2 regions of the Paenibacillus sp. FSL M7-0134 genome follow, and region 2 is predicted to be linked to the other one. Evidence: predicted binding sites of a transcription regulator. Region 2 holds the regulator's gene; the other holds the start of a gene.
What was found. The regulator CtsR, encoded in region 2, represses protease genes until heat stress. The targets are predictions, from matches to a motif close to ATGGTCAATAAAGGTCAAACA.

Region 1: the regulator CtsR is predicted to act here: its motif matches at 5,610-5,630, upstream of clpP (ATP-dependent Clp endopeptidase proteolytic subunit ClpP).

The regions. Positions count from the first base shown of each region.
Region 1 covers NZ_JBBOXV010000001.1:1,322,934-1,333,550, reverse strand. Annotated here, with positions in the region: gene gpmI (2,3-bisphosphoglycerate-independent phosphoglycerate mutase) at 1-930, opposite strand, end outside; gene tpiA (triose-phosphate isomerase) at 932-1,684, opposite strand; gene NSQ58_RS05865 (phosphoglycerate kinase) at 1,744-2,925, opposite strand; gene gap (type I glyceraldehyde-3-phosphate dehydrogenase) at 3,046-4,056, opposite strand; gene NSQ58_RS05855 (sugar-binding transcriptional regulator) at 4,151-5,188, opposite strand; tRNA gene NSQ58_RS05850 (tRNA-Arg) at 5,458-5,532, shown strand; gene clpP (ATP-dependent Clp endopeptidase proteolytic subunit ClpP) at 5,743-6,339, shown strand; gene NSQ58_RS05840 (PdaC/SigV domain-containing protein) at 6,466-7,575, opposite strand; gene NSQ58_RS05835 (SIMPL domain-containing protein) at 7,815-8,576, opposite strand; gene NSQ58_RS05830 (HPr family phosphocarrier protein) at 8,849-9,118, opposite strand; gene whiA (DNA-binding protein WhiA) at 9,255-10,199, opposite strand; gene NSQ58_RS05820 (gluconeogenesis factor YvcK family protein) at 10,205-10,617, opposite strand, start outside.
Region 2 covers NZ_JBBOXV010000001.1:385,290-395,906, forward strand. Annotated here, with positions in the region: gene pssA (CDP-diacylglycerol--serine O-phosphatidyltransferase) at 1-571, opposite strand, end outside; gene disA (DNA integrity scanning diadenylate cyclase DisA) at 626-1,702, opposite strand; gene radA (DNA repair protein RadA) at 1,715-3,088, opposite strand; gene clpC (ATP-dependent protease ATP-binding subunit ClpC) at 3,329-5,773, opposite strand; gene NSQ58_RS01730 (protein arginine kinase) at 5,818-6,882, opposite strand; gene NSQ58_RS01735 (UvrB/UvrC motif-containing protein) at 6,911-7,435, opposite strand; gene NSQ58_RS01740 (CtsR family transcriptional regulator) at 7,505-7,969, opposite strand; gene NSQ58_RS01745 (GNAT family N-acetyltransferase) at 8,510-9,697, opposite strand; rRNA gene rrf (5S ribosomal RNA) at 9,862-9,978, opposite strand; rRNA gene NSQ58_RS01755 (23S ribosomal RNA) at 10,130-10,617, opposite strand, start outside.

The DNA of each region.
Region 1 (10,617 bases), 940 kb from region 2:
TTCGTAAGCTACAAAGCCTTCAACCGTTTCGCTGAACAACGTCAGGCAAACAAAGTGCAAATCTTTAGGCAATTTCGGGCCACGGTCAAAACCACGGAAGTCCGCGTTTGTAAATACCTGAGACAGTTGAATCGCACGGTCAGGACGGAAATTGAGGAAGATAACAGAGTCATTGCTTTCGACCAGCCCTACAGGACTTCCGTCAGCCTTCACAATAACCGTTGGCTCCACAAATTCGTCGAACACTGATTTTTCATACGATTCTTTCAATGCTTCCATTGGATCTGTGTATTGAGGGCCTTCTCCGTATACGATTGCACGGTAAGATTTCTCCACACGTTCCCAACGTTTGTCGCGGTCCATAGCATAATAGCGTCCTTGTACAGTCGCAATTTTGCCTACGCCCACTTCTTGAATTTTGGCGATCAGTTGCTGCATGAAGCCTACGCCGCTGTCAGGCATAACGTCGCGTCCATCCATGAAAGCATGAATGTACACTTCAGTTAAGCCTTCTTTTTTCGCCAAGTCCAGCATAGCGAACAGATGGCTGATATGGCTATGCACGCCGCCGTCAGACAACAGTCCGTACAGGTGAAGTTTCGTGTTGTTCTTCTTAGCATGTTGCACTGCTTTAACCAGTGTTTCATTGTCGTAGAACTCGCCGTCACGAATGGACTTCGAAATACGAGTCAAGTCTTGATATACAATTCGGCCTGCGCCGATGTTCAAGTGACCTACTTCGGAGTTACCCATTTGTCCTTCAGGCAGACCCACTGCTTCGCCAGAAGCCGTCAGCGTTGTATGAGGATACTGTTGTAAATACCGGTCGTAATTCGGTTTGTTGGCCTGCGCAACCGCATTACCTTCTACGGTGTCACGCAATCCGAACCCGTCCATAATAATTAAAGCTACCGGTTTTGGTGCTGTCATCTTACTTCGCCCCCTCAACAAGCGCGATGTACGACGCCGGTTGAAGACTGGCACCGCCCACAAGCGCGCCGTCGATATCGCTTTGACCCAGGTACTCAGTAACATTTTCAGGTTTTACACTGCCACCATACTGAATACGTACAGCATTTGCTGTATTTTCATCATACAGCTCTTTAATCAGACTACGGATATAGGAAATCACTTCATTCGCATCCTGCGAAGTGGAGGATTTGCCTGTTCCGATGGCCCAGATTGGCTCATAAGCAACAACTACTTGTGCAGCCTGATCCTTAGCCAAACCAGCAAAAGCTGCTACAGTTTGCACTTTTACAACCTCTTTAGTTTGTCCAGCTTCACGATCTTCCAGCTTTTCGCCTACACATACGATTGGAGTCAGGTCATGACGGAATGCCGCATGAACCTTTTTGTTCACCGTTTCGTCTGTTTCATTAAAATATTCACGACGCTCGGAGTGTCCGATCACAACGTAGTCTACGCCCAGATCTTTCAGCATTCCACCGCTAATTTCACCTGTAAATGCACCATCTTCTGCAAAATGCAGGTTTTGTGCGCCAATTTTAATAGACGTGCCTTTTACTGCTTCAACCAGAGCAGGAAGATTCGTAAATGGTGCGCAAATCACGCTTTCCACTCCTGCAACCTCTGCTTTGCCTTTGATCTCTTCGATGAAAGTTTTAGCTTCTGGTACGGTTTTAAACATCTTCCAGTTACCCGCGATAATCGGTGTTCTCAATGGTTTCAACTCCTAACTATTAGGTGCCCTAAAGCTTTATTCACGCATAGTGCGTTTGATTATTTATCGTTCAGTGCAACAACACCCGGAAGTGCTTTGCCTTCCATAAATTCCAGAGATGCGCCGCCGCCAGTGGAGATATGATCCATTTTGTCAGCCAAGTGGAATTTTTCAGCCGCAGCCGCAGAATCACCGCCACCAATGATGGTGTATGCTTCTGTTGTTGCGCAAGCTTCCGCTACTTCACGAGTACCACCAGCGAAAGGTTCGATTTCAAATACACCCATTGGTCCATTCCAAACAACCAATTTGGAGTTTTTGATCACATCTGCATAGATTTTACGTGTTTTCGGTCCGATATCCACGCCTTCCCAATCTGAAGGAATGCCGTCGATATCCACAATGTTTGTGTTCGCCGTAGCGCTGAAATCGTCAGATACAACAATATCAACCGGAAGGTAGAAGTTTTTGCCGAGCTTCTTCGCTTTTTCGATAAATCCAAGAGCTACGTCCAGTTTGGATTCATCCAGTAGGGATTGACCCACTTCATGACCTTGAGCTTTGAAGAATGTATAAGCCAAACCACCGCCAATGATTACGTTATCTGCAATGTTCAGCAGGTTGTCAATCACGTCGATTTTGTCTTTTACCTTGGAACCGCCGATAATGGCTGTAAAAGGACGATCTGGGTTTGAAAGAGCTTTACCGATTACAGACAATTCTTTCTCCATCAGCAAGCCGGAAACAGCCGGAAGAAGATGCGCGATACCTTCTGTGGAAGCATGAGCACGGTGTGCTGCACCAAATGCGTCATTCACGAAAACGTCGGCCAATTCAGCAAATTGCTTCGCCAATTCAGGATCATTCTTTTCTTCCCCTGCATAGAAACGTACATTTTCAAGCAACAGCACGTCGCCGTTTTGCAGTTCAGCCACTTTCGCTTTAACAGCTTCGCCTACCGATTCGTCCACTTTAACTACTGGTTTTTTCAGCAGCTCAGACAAACGTACGCCAACAGGAGTCAGACGCATGGATTCAACAACCTGACCTTTTGGACGTCCAAAGTGACTCGCCAAAATAACTTTTGCACCTTTTTCAATCAGGTAGTTAATGGTTGGCAAGGTTTCACGAATACGCTTGTCATCCGTAATTTTACCGTCCTCAACCGGAACGTTAAAATCTACACGAACAAACACCCGTTTTCCATTCAGTTCTATATCACGTACGCTCTTTTTGTTCATCTCCATATTCCTCCGCACCCTTATAATTTTACGAATCAGGAATTCAAGGCACATTTGATATATAAAGAGCGGAAACAATAACCTGTTTCCGCTCTATGATGTTGCTCAATAAGACTGTTCTTATTTAGCCAGTTTTGCGAAGTATTCCAACGTGCGGATCAATTGTGCAGTGTAAGACATTTCATTGTCATACCAAGCTACAGTTTTCACCAGTTGTTTGTCGCCAACAGTCAGAACTTTAGTTTGAGTTGCATCAAACAAAGAACCGAAAGTAAGACCTTTGATGTCGGAAGAAACGATTTGATCTTCAGTGTATCCATAAGTTTCAGGATCGGATGCTTCTTTCATCGCAGCGTTGATTTCTTCAGCAGTTACGTTTTTCTCCAGAACTGTTACCAGCTCAGTCAGGGAACCTGTAGGTACTGGAACACGTTGAGCCGCGCCATCCAATTTACCTTTCAACTCAGGGATAACCAAACCGATTGCTTTAGCAGCACCAGTTGTGTTAGGGATGATGTTTTCAGCTGCTGCACGAGCACGACGGAAGTCACCTTTAGCATGTGGAGCATCCAAAGTGTTTTGGTCGCCAGTGTAAGCATGAATTGTAGTCATCAAACCTTCAACGATACCAAATTTATCTTGCAGTGTTTTAGCCATAGGAGCCAGGCAGTTTGTTGTGCAAGAAGCACCGGAGATTACAGTTTCAGTTCCGTCCAGAATTTCATGGTTTACGTTGTAAACGACAGTTTTCATGTCGCCAGTAGCTGGAGCGGAGATAACAACTTTTTTAGCGCCGCCTTTCAAATGTTTCTCAGCAGCTTCTTTAGTTGTGAAGAAACCTGTACATTCCAGAACGATGTCTACACCCAGGTCTCCCCAAGGCAGTTCTTCAGGGTTGCGGTTAGCCAAAACTTTAACTTCTTTACCGTTTACTTTGAAGAAGCCGTCATGTACTTCTACTTGTCCTTGGAAATTACCTTGTGTTGTATCATATTTCAACAAATGTGCCAACATTTTGGAATCTGTCAAGTCATTGATTGCTACTACTTCAATACCTTCCACGTTTTGAATCCGGCGGAAAGCAAGGCGTCCAATACGTCCGAAACCGTTAATACCAACTTTAACTGTCATGAGTGAGTTCCTCCCAAAGTTCGTTTAGTTTAGTTTTATATATTCAAGACAGACCCGAAAGCCCGTCAAGACAACACTATTCATAAATCCTATATTAATCATTTAAATAACGACTTACAATCTCAACAGCAGCGCCTTCGTCGGTGACTAGAATGTCCTCTTGCCCGAAACGCAGTACCGCATGAATAGCGGCCGCCTTGTTTTTGCCTCCAGCTACACCTAGAACCGTATCGGTACGCCTAATGTCCTCCAATCGGAGTCCAAGCGTCAGCATTCTGTGAACAACGACGCCATCTTCGTTAAAGTAATAACCAAACGATTCGGCTACCGCTCCTTCACTGCTGATCTGGGCAAAGGTTTCGGGATCAAGTTTACGTCTATGTGCCATCGCTATGGCGTTGCCTATCCCGTGAATGATGATACGACTCTCGCGAATCAGGTTCAATATATCCTGAATGTTCGTATCTTCAAGCAAGGAGTTGTAAGCATGATTGCTGAGCAAATCCGGTACATGGAGCAGACGGTATTGAGCGCCTACCTTGCGAGCCATTGTGGAAGCAATTGTGTTGGCCTGCATTTCCATGCTTTCTCCCAAACCCCCGCGTGCCGGTACAAACCACCCACCCTTAAGTGGGCCATTAGAAGGTAGTGCCAGTTGTTCCGCCACGTCGGCAATTGTCGTGCCACCTGTTACAGCGACCACATCCTCGTCGTCCATAACACTCAGCAACGCTTTTGCTCCAGCGCGCCCCAGCTCCTGCTTTGTTAACGGAGAAGCATCCGAATCCCCTGGAACGACAACCACCTTCCTCAAACCATAGGCTTGACGAATCTGGTCCTCCAATTGGGACAGGCCGAACAAGTTGTTCGCAATCGGCTCCAGCTGTTCCAGCAGATCCAGTCCTGCTTTGCTCACCTTCATGCCTACACTCTCAATCTCAATTAGCCCCTGAGCTTTAAGAAGATCGGTTTCGGCGCGCAACACGCGCTCAGTCATGTTCAGTGAAGCTGCCAGTGTTCTGCGTCCAACAACATCGGACAGCATAATCTGATGCAGGATCGTGTACCTTTTTTTCAAAACATCCATGAGGTCGGGCAGAAGCTGCTTCTGTATTTCTAATATCTTTCGCATGCTTTCCACTCCCGCACACTTCTAAGTTCTGTCTCTAATGCTCTATCTCTAACTGGTCTCAAAACGTCCCGGGATAACTTTTTAAGTCCCACGTATATCTTAACCAATATTTGCTCCATATGCAAGTCTATCTGAACCTATATTTCTCAACCATTTATCTGAATATGCGCATTTAATAAAAGCTTGCAATTCACTGCTGTATATCATATAATCATCTTTGTTTCCAATTAGCTGTTTAATTAGTTAGTTGTTTGCATTGAATCAACTATGCGCCCGTGGTCCAACGGATATGACGTAGGCCTCCGGAGCCTGAGATCGAGGTTCGATTCCTCGCGGGCGCGCCATTTTAAATGAACGCTTAGATGCTTCTATATAATGTTTTAACCAATAAGAGCGCTGAGGGCTCTTTTTTTTAATCATTAGTTTGACTTTCTTTGACTTTTTGTTTGAAATTGTTTATCATGTGGTTATTACGGTAACAGTTTATAAATAAGGGACGTGTAATCGGCATGTCCACCAAATCCACTAACGATATTTAAGGGAGGTTTTTTGACGTGAGCTATGTTCCTATGGTAGTAGAACAAAGTAACCGCGGCGAACGCGCCTATGACATTTATTCCAGACTGTTAAAGGATCGCATTATTTTGTTAGGCTCGGACGTCAATGACGTTGTAGCCAACTCTATAATTGCGCAAATGCTGTTTTTGGCTGCCGAAGATCCTGAAAAAGATATTCACTTGTATATTAACAGCCCTGGCGGTTCCATTACAGCTGGTATGGCCATTTTCGATACGATGCAATACATTAAACCTGACGTATCTACGATTTGCGTAGGTATGGCGGCTTCCATGGGCGCGTTTTTGCTGAATGCAGGCGCCAAAGGTAAACGTTTCGCTTTGCCAAACAGTGAAATTATGATTCACCAACCCCTGGGTGGTGCACAAGGTCAGGCAACGGATATCGAAATCCGCGCACGCCGCATTCTGAAAATGCGTGATAAACTGAACCGCATTCTCGCAGATCGCACAGGCCAACCACTGGAGCGCATTGAAAAAGATACAGACCGTGACTACTTCATGTCTGCTGATGATGCCAAGGAATACGGTATTATTGATAAAGTGCTAACTAGCTCCTCTCCAGAAGGTGTATAAGAGAAGAAATTTACCTCTTTCGATAACTGGTAAATGAAAAAGCTGCTCCGGATGTCCTTATCCGGTAGGCAGCTTTTTTGCTTTATTGTTTTTTAGGTTATAGACAATTGGACTTATTTATTTCTACTATTCATTCTGTCCCGCAAAAGGCTTTCCACCTTGAGGCAGCAGTTGACCGAACGAGTAGGTGAACTCAGGAATTCCATACGCGTATGGCGCATAATCATACAAATCAAACACGATTGTTACTCCACTGTTCGTCACATAAAAATTCTGATCTGCCGCCAGCTCTTTAAATTTGCCGAATCCTTCGCCAGCCTGAAGTGCATCGATTTTTTTCTTCAAATCAGCATTGAGGAACTTTTTGTAGTTCGGATTTGCCTTCAATACGTCAGACAATTGCTGCAGTTTACCATCAGCTAGCGAAAACGTATATCCTTTACGTGCCGTCATGCCATGTGCGCCACCCGTATACGAGTAGTCCTGCATAATCACACTCAGAATACCATCTTTGTTATAGGCAATCGCAAAATCATTTCCAAACTCATACGGTCTTTCTGTTGTAGCCTCTCCCTCAGCCATCATCTTTTTGCCTGCTGCCAATATACCTTCTGCATGCTTTTTAAGCACATTGTTAATGGCCTGTTGAGCCTCAGAATTCAGCTGGCTACCGCTGATTTGCGGGTACTTAATCTTGTAGGACACCTTCGCACTACTCGAAGCTGGAAGTGTTTGAGACGCAATTGTAATCGGATTTAGCTGGCTTTTACTCAGCGTTACTGTTTTCTGAGCTGCATTCCATTGAGCATCTATGCCCAGATAGTCTTTCAGCAAACTCATAGGAATGTATAGCTTCCCAGCGATCTGTTTGGCATCCATACTACGTGTATTGATTCCATTGACGTTGACGTAGGCATCCGAGGAAGAAGCCATAATGTAAAGTTTATTGTACCCGCTACCTACGGTATATGTCGCTGTTTTCGCATCATAGCTTACTGGAATCCCCAAGCTGTCGCGCAGTGCGGCCACCGGAATCATTGTACTCCCGTTCACTTGGACACCTTTAGCGGGCAACGTTTTACCATTCCATTGGATGGTGATTCCTGGTTGCTGTGTTGTCGCTTGCTGCTGTTTCGTCGATGCTGCCTGGATATAGGAAACGGGAACAGCTGTGACTCCTGCGAAAATCCCTGCCGCCAGCAGTGCTGAACCCCATTTTTTTGCATGCTTACTCATATTAAATATTCCTCCTGTTAATGATCTGTATTGTCTATGTGTGATAACTACTTTTATTATTATATCTATACCCTATTGTATGTAGTTTACAATCTGTACACTCTCCGATTTCAATATGTACACCTAATAACCCTTAGCTATGACAGACTCATTACAAAAAGGTTTCGGTATACAAAAAAAGCCAGCAAGCCAGCCTGCACATGATGCAGGCCGCTTGTGGCTTCGTTTGATGATCTATATTAGTTCATTTCGTATTGAGCCGACACCTGAACTTTCACTGTTACTTGCCCCGATTGTATCTCTGTCCCGCCACCTGCTACGTCCAAGAGCGATTTTGACATGGCATTTTCACGTTGTGTAAAGATTTGTGCTTCTCCGCCATCTACCGTCACACTCACAAGGACACCTAACCCTCGTTTGGCTGCCTTAGCTACAGCACTGGCTTTAGATTGTGCGCTTCCCAATGCCTTAGTAATGGCTTCTTCTTCATAAGTCGAAGGATCTTCCACGGAAAAACGTACATTATCTACGTTATTGGCTCCGGACTTGGTCGCCTCATCCAACAACTGACCGATTTTATCCAAATCGCGGTATTTGACGGAAAGTGTATGGTTGGCAGTGTAGCCTTTGAGCTTCTGCCCTTCTTTTTCGTTATAGGTGTAGTTAGGCTGTACATAAAACTGGCTGGTCTGAATGTCATCTGCGCTAATGCTCCACTTTTCTTTCAGCAGTTGTGTAACCTTGTTCAATTTTGTAGCATTGGCTTTTTGAGCAGCAGCTGCCGTATTCCCTTCCGATTGTACACCGATAGAGAGATAAGCAATATCGGGCTTCGCCAATACTTCCCCGCTTCCAGTCACATTAATTACACCGTTTACCGTCGAAGCTGTTGACGCAGCATAAGCACGATCTGCCCCCGTCCATAATCCGCCTGCTACTCCCCCTGCCATTAATGCTCCTGCGAGAACTGCCGTGGCTACTGTTTTTGTCCAAAGTCTCATTGAATTCAACCTCTTTCTTGAAAATGTTTGTACCTTCCAGACGGAAAAGACGGAAAAAGGTTGCAGCCAAGCGTACAAATTTCCGAAACAGAGCATGACCACGGGGATTTTAATTATTTATAGTTTGAACTTAATACAGTCTCTATATTCAACAAATCCATCCATAAAACAGTTAACGGAGGAGTTTTCGAAGACTTTTTTCTGGATACAAAAAAAGCCCCAAAGGGGCTTTTCACTAAGAGCATACACCATATCACAAAGCAAATCTTTGTTTATTGATTTTCCAGCTCTACCTTACTAACCAGACTTACTAAAGCGTTTACAGCCTGTTCGGCGTCCGCACCTTCAGCACTAATATTGATTTCAGTACCTGTACTGATGGCAAGACTCATAATACCCATGATGCTCTTGGCATTAACCTTTTTGTCTTCTTTTTCCACAAAAATCTCAGATGAATATTTATTCGCTTCCTGTACGAACAACGCAGCAGGTCTGGCGTGCAGTCCTGTTTTCAAGCGTACGACTACCGGATGTTTTGACATGTCAGCTTACCCCCTCATCAAATAAATCTGGACACTACTTACTCCATTTTATTTATCACATTATAACATTAACCCGGGACAGACACTAGAAAAAAAACTAAAAAAACCGGGGCTGAAAGCCCCACGGACATTCTTTTTACGGAATCAGGCCATTTTCGCCCCTGATTTTGTCAGCCATCTCATCAATTTTGCGAAGCCGATGATTTACACCCGATTTACTCACGACCCCTTTGAGCATTTCCCCGACTTCTTTTAAATTCAAATCGGGATGAGCGAGACGAATTTCTGCCACTTCACGCAGTTTATCCGGCAAGGTCTCCAAACCAACTTCCCTCTCCAGCAACTTTATATTCTCAATTTGCCGGACAGCAGCTCCAATCGTCTTGTTCAAATTAGCCGTTTCACAATTGACAATGCGATTTACGGAATTGCGCATATCGCGCATAATGCGTACATCTTCAAATTTGAACAAGGCTTGATGCGCCCCAATGATGCTAAGCAGCTCAATGATCTTCTCGCCTTCCTTGATGTAGAGAATAAAACCTTTTTTTCGCTCAATACAGCGAGCATTTAGGTGAAACTCATTCGCAAGATCAACGAGTGCCTGACAATGCTCCTCATACATCGAAGAAATTTCAAGGTGGTAAGACGATCCTTCAGGATTGTTGACAGAGCCACCTGCCATAAAGGCGCCCCGCAAATAAGCCCTCTTACAACAGTTTTTCCGAACGATATCCCGATTAATCCCGTCAGTGAATAAGAAACCTTCTGTGACGATATAAAGATCCTTTAGCAGTTGCTGCACACCATTGGGAATACGGACAATGTACACATTATTTTTTTTCAAGCGCATTTTTTTCCGTACAAGCAGTTCGATATGGAGTTGAAAATGCTTCTTGATCAAGGAGTAAATCCGCCTTGCAATCGCGGCATTTTCTGTGGACACGTCCAATATCACCCTTTTATTCGACAGTTGTACGGATCCGAGCATACGTATAAGTGCAGATAGTTCCGCTTTCTCACAGCAGGACTGGCTTTCAATCATCGTAAGCTCTTTTTTCGTTTGTGCCGCAAAGGACAAGGGACTCACCTCCTTCTTAATATCCAGTTTTGTACCAATTGGTAAATATGCTGGCTCAATTTGTCGGCATCATGCCGTAAATACGTGCGGAACAGAACTAATGTATCTGCCACCACTTTATATCCCCGGTCGGTCAGCTCGCCCATGTCTACTTGAACTGGCTTGGCTCCCTGCTCGGCATACATTTCCTGTACTTGGGGTGGGATTTCTCCGTTATTTACAATGACATAGTCGAAGAGATGATGCCCTACATGCTCAAAAATAGCTTGCAGGTGATCTCCTACCGTATAACCATCGGTTTCGCCAGGCTGGGTCATAACGTTACAGACAAATATTTTGATAGCGTCTGATTTTACTACAGCTTCAGCGAGTTTAGGTACAAGCAAATTTGGTAATATGCTGGTATATAGACTGCCGG
Region 2 (10,617 bases):
CCACCGCTGCAATTACGACCCATGGAGCAACCCAGATCGCTTTTTTTGGGAGGCCGACCTTTTTAAAATTAGGATATCTCATGGAGCTGACCATCAAATAAGAAACCAGCAACATGGCAATCGACATGTATAACAATGAAATATCGTTATGGAATAAGGACAAAGTCGCTAATACCCCACCTGCTGCCGGAATTGGCAAACCCGTAAAATAACCTGGTACACCAGGACGTACGTTAAATCGAGCCAAACGCAACGCTCCGCACATCGGGAAAATGGCAGTAACCGTCCAAGCGAGAGCCGAATTCGCATCATGAAAAGCAACCATGTACATAATAACTGCGGGAGCAACACCAAAAGATATCATATCTGATAAGGAGTCCAGTTCTTTACCGAATTCGCTTTGGGCATTCAGGACCCGGGCCATCCTTCCATCCAGTCCGTCCAACAACATGGCGACAATAACCATAATAGCGGCAAGACTGTATTTTCCGTCTACAGCCAATAAAATGGCGATCATTCCGAGAAACAAGTTACCTAAGGTACACATGTTCGGAATTGATTTGGTAATCATCTCTTCACCTCAATGTATGAATTGTTCCATTATAATCCTTTCACTGTATTACATTTACATTTGCCTGTCAATGAAAACTTGTTCCTGCAAACGTTTAAGACCTTCTTTAATCGTACGCGCACGAACCTCTCCAATACCATCCACTTCATCCAGTTCTTCTATCGTTGCTGTCATGACATGCGGAAAACGTCCAAACCGCTCCACCAGATTATGAATAATCACATTCGGCAAACGCGGTATCTTGTTCAGTACCCGATAGCCGCGTGCAGCAATATACTCTTCTGATGTCGCAGCTGAAGAAGGGTAGCCTAGTAAACGTACAATATGATTCACATCCAACAATTCGTCGTCCGTAGAACGTTTGAGTCCCAATATAATTTCACGAATCTTCTCGTCGCTATCGTCTTTGGCATAATCCTTATACAGCAACCATGCTTCTTCCTCAATGTTGCTGACAAGCTCTTCCATCTGCATACTAATCAGACGGCCCTCATTTCCGAGCTCGTTAATAAATCGTTTGATCTCCATTTTGATGCGCAGCACCATTTCGATCCGCTGGATGACATTAACGACCTCCGGCATGGTAACCAGCTCTTCAAATTCAGAAGCTGTCAAATTCGTAGAGGCTTGCCCCAACACGGATCTATATTTCTCTAACGTCTGAATAGCCTGATTGGCTTTCGTCAAAATAACCCCGATTTCCTTGAGCGCATACCGTAATGTCCCCTGATACAAGGTAATAATATTACGCCGCTGGGAAATAGAAACCACTAGTTTGCCAGTCTGCTTTGCAACTCGTTCTGCTGTCCGGTGCCGAATTCCTGTTTCAATTGAAGAAATGGAGGAGTCCGGAATCAGTTGCGTATTGGCATATAAAATTCGTTTTAAATCCTCGCTCAATATGATTGCGCCGTCCATTTTAGCCAACTCATACAAATAATTCGGCGAAAAATCACAATTAATGGAGAAACCGCCATCCACCACTTCCATAACTTCTGGGCTATAGCCAACGACCAGAAGAGCACCCGTTTTGGCACGCAAAACGTTTTCCAACCCGTCGCGAAAGGGAGTTCCCGGTGCCACAAGCCGCAGCAAATCGTTCATTTTATCCAGTTGGCTCGCTTCTTTCATTCTCAATGCCCCCTAATCTAATGCGGCTGCCAGTGCATCTGCCACCGTTCCTACTCCTATAATTTGAATCCCTTTCGGATGTGTCCAGCCCTTCAAGCTTTTCTCCGGCATGATCACCCGTTTGAAACCTAGTTTCTCCGCTTCCCGTACTCGCTGTTCTGCTCGGGATACCGCACGCACCTCACCTGTCAGTCCCACCTCGCCAAAAATCACGTCGTACGGCTTGGTAGGAGCATCCCTAAAGCTGGAAGCAATGCTCACAGCTATAGCCAAATCCACCGCCGGTTCATCCAACTTCACGCCTCCAGCTACGTTGAGATAGGCGTCCTGGTTTTGCAAAAACATGCCCATCCGCTTTTCTAGCACGGCTATGATTAATCCCATTCGATGATGATCGACTCCTGTGCCCATTCGGCGCGGAGATGGAAAATGCGTAGCTGCAATCAATGCTTGCAGTTCAACCAATACAGGTCGGGTTCCTTCCATACTGGCTACAACAGTAGAACCCGCTACCCCCAGTGGTCGTTCAGACAGGAATAGTTCAGAAGGATTTGACACCTCACGCAAACCGCTTTCAGCCATTTCAAAAATACCAATTTCATTTGTAGAACCGAAACGGTTTTTAACTGCACGCAAAAGCCGATACGTATGATGACGCTCTCCTTCAAAATAAAGCACACAATCAACCATATGTTCCAACAAACGTGGACCTGCAATGGCCCCTTCCTTGGTCACATGTCCTACCAATACCGTAGCAATACCTAGCCCCTTGGCAATTCGCATAAAGCGTGAAGTACACTCCCGCACCTGAGCCACACTACCTGGTGCACTCGTCACCTCAGGCAAATATACGGTCTGTATCGAGTCGATGACCAAAAATTCCGGCTTCAAGCTGTCCACCGCTTCTTCAATCGTCTCCAAATTCGTCTCACATAATACGTATAGGCTGGGGGACAAGGCACCGAGCCGATCTGCACGTAGTTTCGTTTGACGGACAGATTCCTCACCAGACACGTACAGCACCTTTAAACCAGTTAAAGCTAGCTCATTAGATGTTTGCAGCATAAGCGTAGATTTACCGATTCCCGGATCACCGCCCACCAAAACGAGTGAACCCGGCACCACACCTCCACCGAGTACTCGATTCAATTCGCCAATTCCCGTCAAAATTCGTGTTTCTTTGCCACTCTCCACCTCTATAATAGGCAGTGGCTTGTCTTTTGTGCTATGAGTAAGAAGGGAAGACCCCATTCCTTGAGTTTTTACAACGCTTTCCGTTTCTTCGACCATGGAATTCCACGCCTGGCATCCAGGACATTTTCCGTACCATTTGGGCGATTCATAACCACATTCCGTACAGGAAAATTTAGTTTTCACTTTAGCCATACTTTATTCCTGGGCTCCTTATTGACGACGATAATGTCAAATTTATGTTCATACAGCCCAGAAAGAGCTGTAACAATAAAAGTTTACCATTGAAGCTTGGCGGACGTAAAGCAATATCACAAACTTTCCCAAAGCATTTACCCAACCATTTCACCGTGTTTTATACATAAAAAGGGTGTCTTCGCAATAGCTTTCCAGCCTGCGAGACACCCTTTTCTACTATTTATTTAGTAAACTGCTTTAGGACTTGGCAGATACATTATCCTTTTTCGTTACAGTCAATGCACCATTCTCCTCATCAATGAAGAGAGAGTCACCCTTAGTAATGTTGCCAGTCAACAGTTCCTCGGACAGGCGATCTTCAATATGCTTCTGGATTGCACGACGCAATGGACGCGCACCATACGCTGGATCAAAGCCTTCCTTGGCAAGGAATTTTTTAGCGTTGTCTGTCAACTCGAAGTCCACCTCATACTCATTCAGACGCTTACGCAGCTCCTCAGACATGAGTGACACAATTTCGGCAATATGTTTTTCTTCGAGAGAATGGAAAACGATAATTTCATCAATCCGGTTCAAGAACTCAGGACGGAAGCTTTTCTTCAGTTCATCCATCACTTTGCCCTTCATATTATCGTAATCCGCCCCAGCGTCCACTACAGCTGTAAAACCAAGCGTGGAGTTACGTTTAATCGCCTGTGCACCAACATTAGATGTTAGGATGATGAGTGTGTTACGGAAATCGACGACACGACCTTTGGAATCTGTTAGACGACCATCTTCCAGCACTTGCAGAAGAATATTGAATACTTCTGGGTGTGCTTTTTCAATTTCATCCAGCAACACAACAGAGTATGGCTTACGACGTACCTTCTCAGTCAGCTGACCGCCTTCTTCATATCCAACGTACCCTGGAGGTGCTCCTACCAGACGGGACGTGGAGTGCTTCTCCATATATTCGGACATATCAATACGGATAACCGCATTTTCATCTCCAAACATGGATTCAGCCAAGGCGCGTGCCAATTCTGTTTTACCAACCCCAGTTGGGCCGAGGAAAATAAAGGAACCAATTGGACGCTTCGGATCTTTCAGTCCGGCACGTGCCCGGCGAATCGCCCGGCTTACTGCCTTAACTGCTTCATCCTGTCCAATTACCCGCTCATGCAGCAACTCTTCCATATTCAACAAGCGGTGTGTTTCTTCCTCTTTCAGCTTGCTGACTGGAACACCTGTCCAGATTGCAACGACCTGAGCGATATCCTCTGGTGTAACTTCAGAATCTGTACGACCCTGTTGTTCTTTCCATTGGTTTTTCGTCACGTCTAGCTCTTCACGGATTTTTTGCTCTGTATCACGCAACGCTGCCGCTTTTTCAAACTCCTGACTTTGTACCGCTGAATCCTTTTCCTTACGGATATCTTCCAGACGGTTTTCCAGCTGTTTCAGGTTTGGCGGTACAGTGTAAGAATTCAGCCTTACTTTGGAGCCCGCTTCATCAATAAGGTCAATAGCCTTATCTGGCAGGAAGCGGTCGGTGATATAACGATCTGACAATTTTACAGCCGCTTCAATAGCCTCATCTGTGATCTTTACACGGTGATGCGCTTCGTAACGGTCACGCAGGCCGTACAAGATTTGAATCGCCTCTTCTGGAGAAGGCTGATCCACTGTAATTGGTTGAAAACGACGCTCCAAAGCAGCATCTTTCTCAATATATTTGCGGTATTCATCCAGCGTGGTCGCACCGATGCATTGCAGCTCGCCACGTGCCAGAGCAGGCTTAAGGATGTTGGACGCATCAATTGCGCCTTCCGCTCCACCAGCACCAATCAGCGTATGCAGCTCATCAATGAACAATACGATATTACCCGCTTGACGAATCTCGTCCATAATTTTTTTCAAACGATCCTCGAATTCACCACGATACTTGGTGCCTGCTACCACAGAACCCATATCCAGTGTCATTACGCGCTTGTCGCGTAACGTTTCGGGAATCTCATTTGCTATAATTTTTTGGGCCAATCCTTCGGCAATCGCTGTTTTACCTACCCCAGGCTCACCGATCAGAACCGGATTGTTCTTTGTACGGCGGCTGAGCACCTGAATTACGCGTTCAATTTCCTTGCTACGCCCAATAACAGGGTCCAGGTTGTTTTCCTTCGCAGATGCCGTCAGATCGCGTGCCAGACTGTCCAGAGTTGGCGTGCTGACATTAGCTGGAGCACCGTGATGGCTGGAAACAGCCTCGCTGCTGCCGAGCAATTGAAGCACTTGCTGACGCGCTTTGTTCAGACTGATGCCCAAGTTGTTCAGTACACGCGCTGCTACGCCTTCACCTTCACGAATAAGACCAAGCAAAATATGTTCTGTACCTACATAGGTATGGCCCAGTTTGCGGGCTTCATCCATAGACAGTTCGATGACTTTTTTGGCGCGTGGAGTATAGGCAATGTTCGTCGGTTGCTCTTGACCGCGTCCAATCAGCGTTTCCACTTCATCCTGGATTTTTTCCAGTCCCAGCCCTAAACCGATTAAGGCTTTCGCGGCTATTCCTTCACCTTCACGAATGAGGCCTAGCAAAATGTGCTCTGTGCCAATGTTGTTGTGTCCCAATCGAACAGCTTCTTCCTGAGCCAAAGCAAGCACTTTCTGTGCACGTTCCGTAAATCTTCCAAACATCATATATCCTGCACCTCCACAGTGTGTATTTCAGATCATTCTATATATTAAAGGGTTGTGCCTAATTTTTGCCGGATCAGCTTCGCCCGGTACATATCGCGCTCTTCGGTATTCATTTTATCCCCAAAGCTTTTTTGCAGGAACCCGGGTTGTGTCATCACATTCAGCTCATTCATCGCTGCGGTGGAAGGACGCTCCAAAATCCCTAAATCTACGCCAAGACGTACATCGGATAGCCGCTGTGCAGCCTCCTTGGAATCCAATACTGCTGCATATGACAAAATACCGAATGAACGCATCACCCGATCTGTAATTCGCAGCATAGATTCATTCATTAGCCTTTCTCTGGCAGAACGCTCGTGCTCAATAATTTGTAGCACCACGCCATGTAGATTCTCAATAATCTCCGCTTCGGTTTGTCCCAGTGTAATCTGATTAGATACCTGAAACAAATTTCCGACCGCTTCGCTGCCTTCACCGTAAATGCCACGAACTGTAAGACCTACCTGTGAAACAGCAGACAATATACGATTGATTTGATGAGTCATAACTAATGCAGGCAAATGCATCATCACCGAAGCTCTCATACCTGTGCCGACATTCGTCGGACAACTGGTCAGAAAACCTCTCCGATCATCAAATGCATAATCAACATGCGCTTCAAATGCATCATCAATAATCATAGCGCGTTCCCAAGCTTCCCTAACCTGACATCCCGGATATAAGCACTGGATACGCAGATGATCCTCTTCGTTTATCATAACACTAACCGATTCATCATCGCTAATTAAAACAGCACCGTTACGAGATTCGTTCGCCAAATTTGGACTAATCAAATGCTTCTCAACCAGCACCTGCTTGTCGATCTCATCCAACTCGGATATTTTCAACGTATGAAAAGTACCAAAACCGCCTAAATCATCATACTGAAGGATATCCGTCAATCGTTGAAGTGCTTCTTCCGACTGCTGATTGGTAGCAAGCATGGGAAAAGGCAGATGCTGCAAGTTACGCGCAATTCTCACCCGGCTGCTAATGACAATCTCCGAATCCGCAGCATCACCACGCATCCAGTCACTTAGCGGCTTCTCCGTAAACCGAATATTGGGCATTACGCATCCCTCCTACTCTTCACAAACTTTACTCTTCAGTCATTTCTTTTTCAAGCTCTCTGATTTGATCCCTAAGCTCAGCAGCTGATTCAAATTCTTCCTGTACAATATGCTGTTGCATCTCTTTTTTCAAATCGTCAATTTGCCGTTTAACCTTCAGTCGGCCTCCAGTGCGAACCGGAACTTTACCAACATGATTCGTACTGCCATGCACACGCTTGAACAGAGGGTCCAGACGACTATCAAAATATTGATAGCACGACGGGCATCCGAAACGTCCCAGCTTACTAAACTGTGCATAGGTCATGCCACAATCCTTGCATTGCAGGTTCTGCGGACCACTGTGGCCTGGAGACTGGCTCTTTGTACTGGAGTCAAAATCCAGCATCCCCGACAACAAGCTATGAATCGAAAAGCCGTTAGGTGTTCCAGGGATCATCTCCCCTTTTTCCTTGGCACACGTCTCACAAATATGAAACTCTGTCTTTTCGCCATTCACAATTTTGGTGAAATGCAAAGTTGCCGGCCGCATATTACATTCTTGGCACAGCATAAAAGCACCTCCTTCAATGTCAGGATTTATACCAATCCCTACATCCAAACGTTAGTCTCTTTCCACACACTATTTGGTCGCCAGCAACGAAATCAGCATAGCCTTAAGCAATCTTGCTCGCAGTTGATCACGATAGGGAAGCTTCAGTAATAATGTATCCCTTGATAAAGCAGCCTTCATTAAATTAGCTTCCCTTTTGCTTAAAAAATGGGCTTCCTCTAACTGATAAATCAGTCCTTCGGCTGCCGATTGGCTTATTTCCTCCCCGATGCTCTGATGAAGATGTGTATGGATGGCATGCTGTGCAGGCAGCTGAATTCGCTGAATACGAATGTAGCCCCCACCACCGCGTTTACTTTCCACCACATAGCCTTTTTCCAGCGTAAACCGGGTGCTAATTACATAATTAATTTGCGACGGCACGCAGGAAAAGCGGTCAGCCAGATCATTGCGCTGAATCTCCACTAAACCTTGGGGACTTTCCAGCAATATACTCTTCAAATATTGTTCAATAATATCGGAAACATTGCGCATTTCATCATCCTCCACTAACGGAAACGCAAGTATTCAAGTACATTTCACGCTCCACAGAGTCCGCCGTATATTGAACTTAACCAAACGGTAAAGTCACGAATCTAAGCTGTATTCAGGCTATTGCCTGATCTACATCCATTGGAATTGTACCGTTTTGTCTCTAGTGTGGCCTTTATTTGCGATTAATCATACACTTCTCTTATGTTCATAAGAGTCAGCTCCTAACTATACGCAAATCATTTCGATCCTCATTTACTTCTTTGCTATCAAAATCACCTTATACAGCTAATCCATCAGCATAGTACTTCTACAGAATCGCACTAGGCTTGATTGACTTTGACTTTCTTTGACTATATTCATATTATAGCACATTATTCATTTTTGCCAAGGGGTCAATACCATTTTTCGCAATCTAATTATGTTTTATACAATACCATAAAAAAACTCTTCCCATTACAGAAAGAGTTTTGAAAATTATGATAACCACACAAGTTATGTTCCCTGAAAGATGGAGCCTAAGAAGAACTAAATGGGCCTTTATCAGAAAAAATCCAATAAGAACGTTTGTTTTACCGGTATTACACGTTTAAGGGCAGACACAGACTCACTGCTGCCTTCAATACGCCCCCATTTATACAGATCATCAGCCTGCTGGTAGCCAAGCATCAGAGTCGTCAGTGACTGAATCCCAAGTTTCAAGTCAGCTACTATGGCGTTTTCAGATAAATTGCTTATATCCACTCTCTCCAGATGTCCTTGCCCCTCCGTAGTAATCGTTAATCTCCATAATCCATCATTCCATGGAGCATACCGATCAGTCAGATTTAAGGTTAAACTTGTTTCTTCTCCAATCTGTTCAAAAGGGTATCTTTCTATAAAAGCAGCTGCATCCACAATACGACCCATAAAATAAGGCACAGTTTCCTGTTGAATTCGTGGATCATCGAGTAAAAATGGCAGATTGTCATCTGCTGGAACGTAATTAAATTTACCTTGGGCTATCATTGAGTCATGATTTGCAAAATAAGTCCATAAAGCCCGACGAGCCGTCTCATTTTCATATACCAACTCATCACAATTCAACTGTTTATCTTCAATTTTGTATAGTGCATATCCCTGAGGATCGCCTGTTTCAGAGTAATATACCGCAGTTCGATAGTTCTCATTTAAAATCCGCTCTTGCCACCATTCCTTATCTCGTACCAGCGTGCCATTATAACGAGATGCATACGCTTGATACACTTGGTCCAGTTCTGAAATATCTTTGACATCGCGTTTGACTGTACCTTCTGTTTTAAGTTTTGCAGGGAATTTATCAATGGGAATGACGTACTTTTTATATTCAATATACGTTTCCCATCCAAATTTACGATAGAAGGCAAAGGAGAATGGATGCAGAAAAGAAAGGCTTTGTCCCGCAGACTTCATTTCTTCAAGCGCATGCGTCAACAAACGTGACACCATGCCTCCGCGACGCTTTTCTGGCCATGTTGCCACACCAGCAATGCCCCCCATATCAAAAACCTGACCGTTTATGTATACCTGTAGGGGTAACAAAGTCAGTTTAGCATTCAAGTCATGTCCGTCGAATATTCCCCATGTTTGCTTTGGTTTGAATTTCTTCTTGGATTTTTCCAGATCCTCCAGGGACATTGTAAACTGAAAAGCATATTGAGATAATTCAATAGCCGCTTCAAATTCCTCACGTTGTAATTGTCTGATCTCCATAACTTCGTCACCTCGCTCGTATACTTGGGCATCCATAAAAAAGATTATACACTTAGAGTGTGGCAAAGCCTCTTCCCTCTGTCAACCTTAGAAGCAGGTGGCCATCTAAAAACACATAAAAAAAGGATGATAATCTCATTGAGATTATCATCCTTTTCACTTTTGCTTGGCGACGTCCTACTCTCCCAGGACCCTGCGGTCCAAGTACCATCGGCGCTGGAGGGCTTAACGGTCGTGTTCGGGATGGGAACGTGTGGAACCCCTCCGCTATCGCCACCAAACATGAATTTGCTGTGCAAATTCTACCGTACGGTTATTCGGTTCATCACTTATCGTGTGAATGAATAGCCATGCGCTTATCATATGTCACTTGTACATACCTTCAAGGTTACACCCTGAAAACTGGATCCGAAACTTATTTGCGTTTTATTTTAGGATAAGCCCTCGACCGATTAGTATTGGTCAGCTCCATGCATTACTGCACTTCCACCCCCAACCTATCTACCTCGTCGTCTTCAAGGGGTCTTACTAATTGGGAAATCTCATCTTGAGGGGGGCTTCACGCTTAGATGCTTTCAGCGCTTATCCCTTCCGTACATAGCTACCCAGCGGTGCTCCTGGCGGAACAACTGGTACACCAGCGGTACGTCCATCCCGGTCCTCTCGTACTAAGGACAGCTCCTCTCAAATTTCCTACGCCCACGACAGATAGGGACCGAACTGTCTCACGACGTTCTGAACCCAGCTCGCGTACCGCTTTAATGGGCGAACAGCCCAACCCTTGGGACCTACTTCAGCCCCAGGATGCGATGAGCCGACATCGAGGTGCCAAACCTCCCCGTCGATGTGGACTCTTGGGGGAGATAAGCCTGTTATCCCCAGGGTAGCTTTTATCCGTTGAGCGATGGCCCTTCCATGCG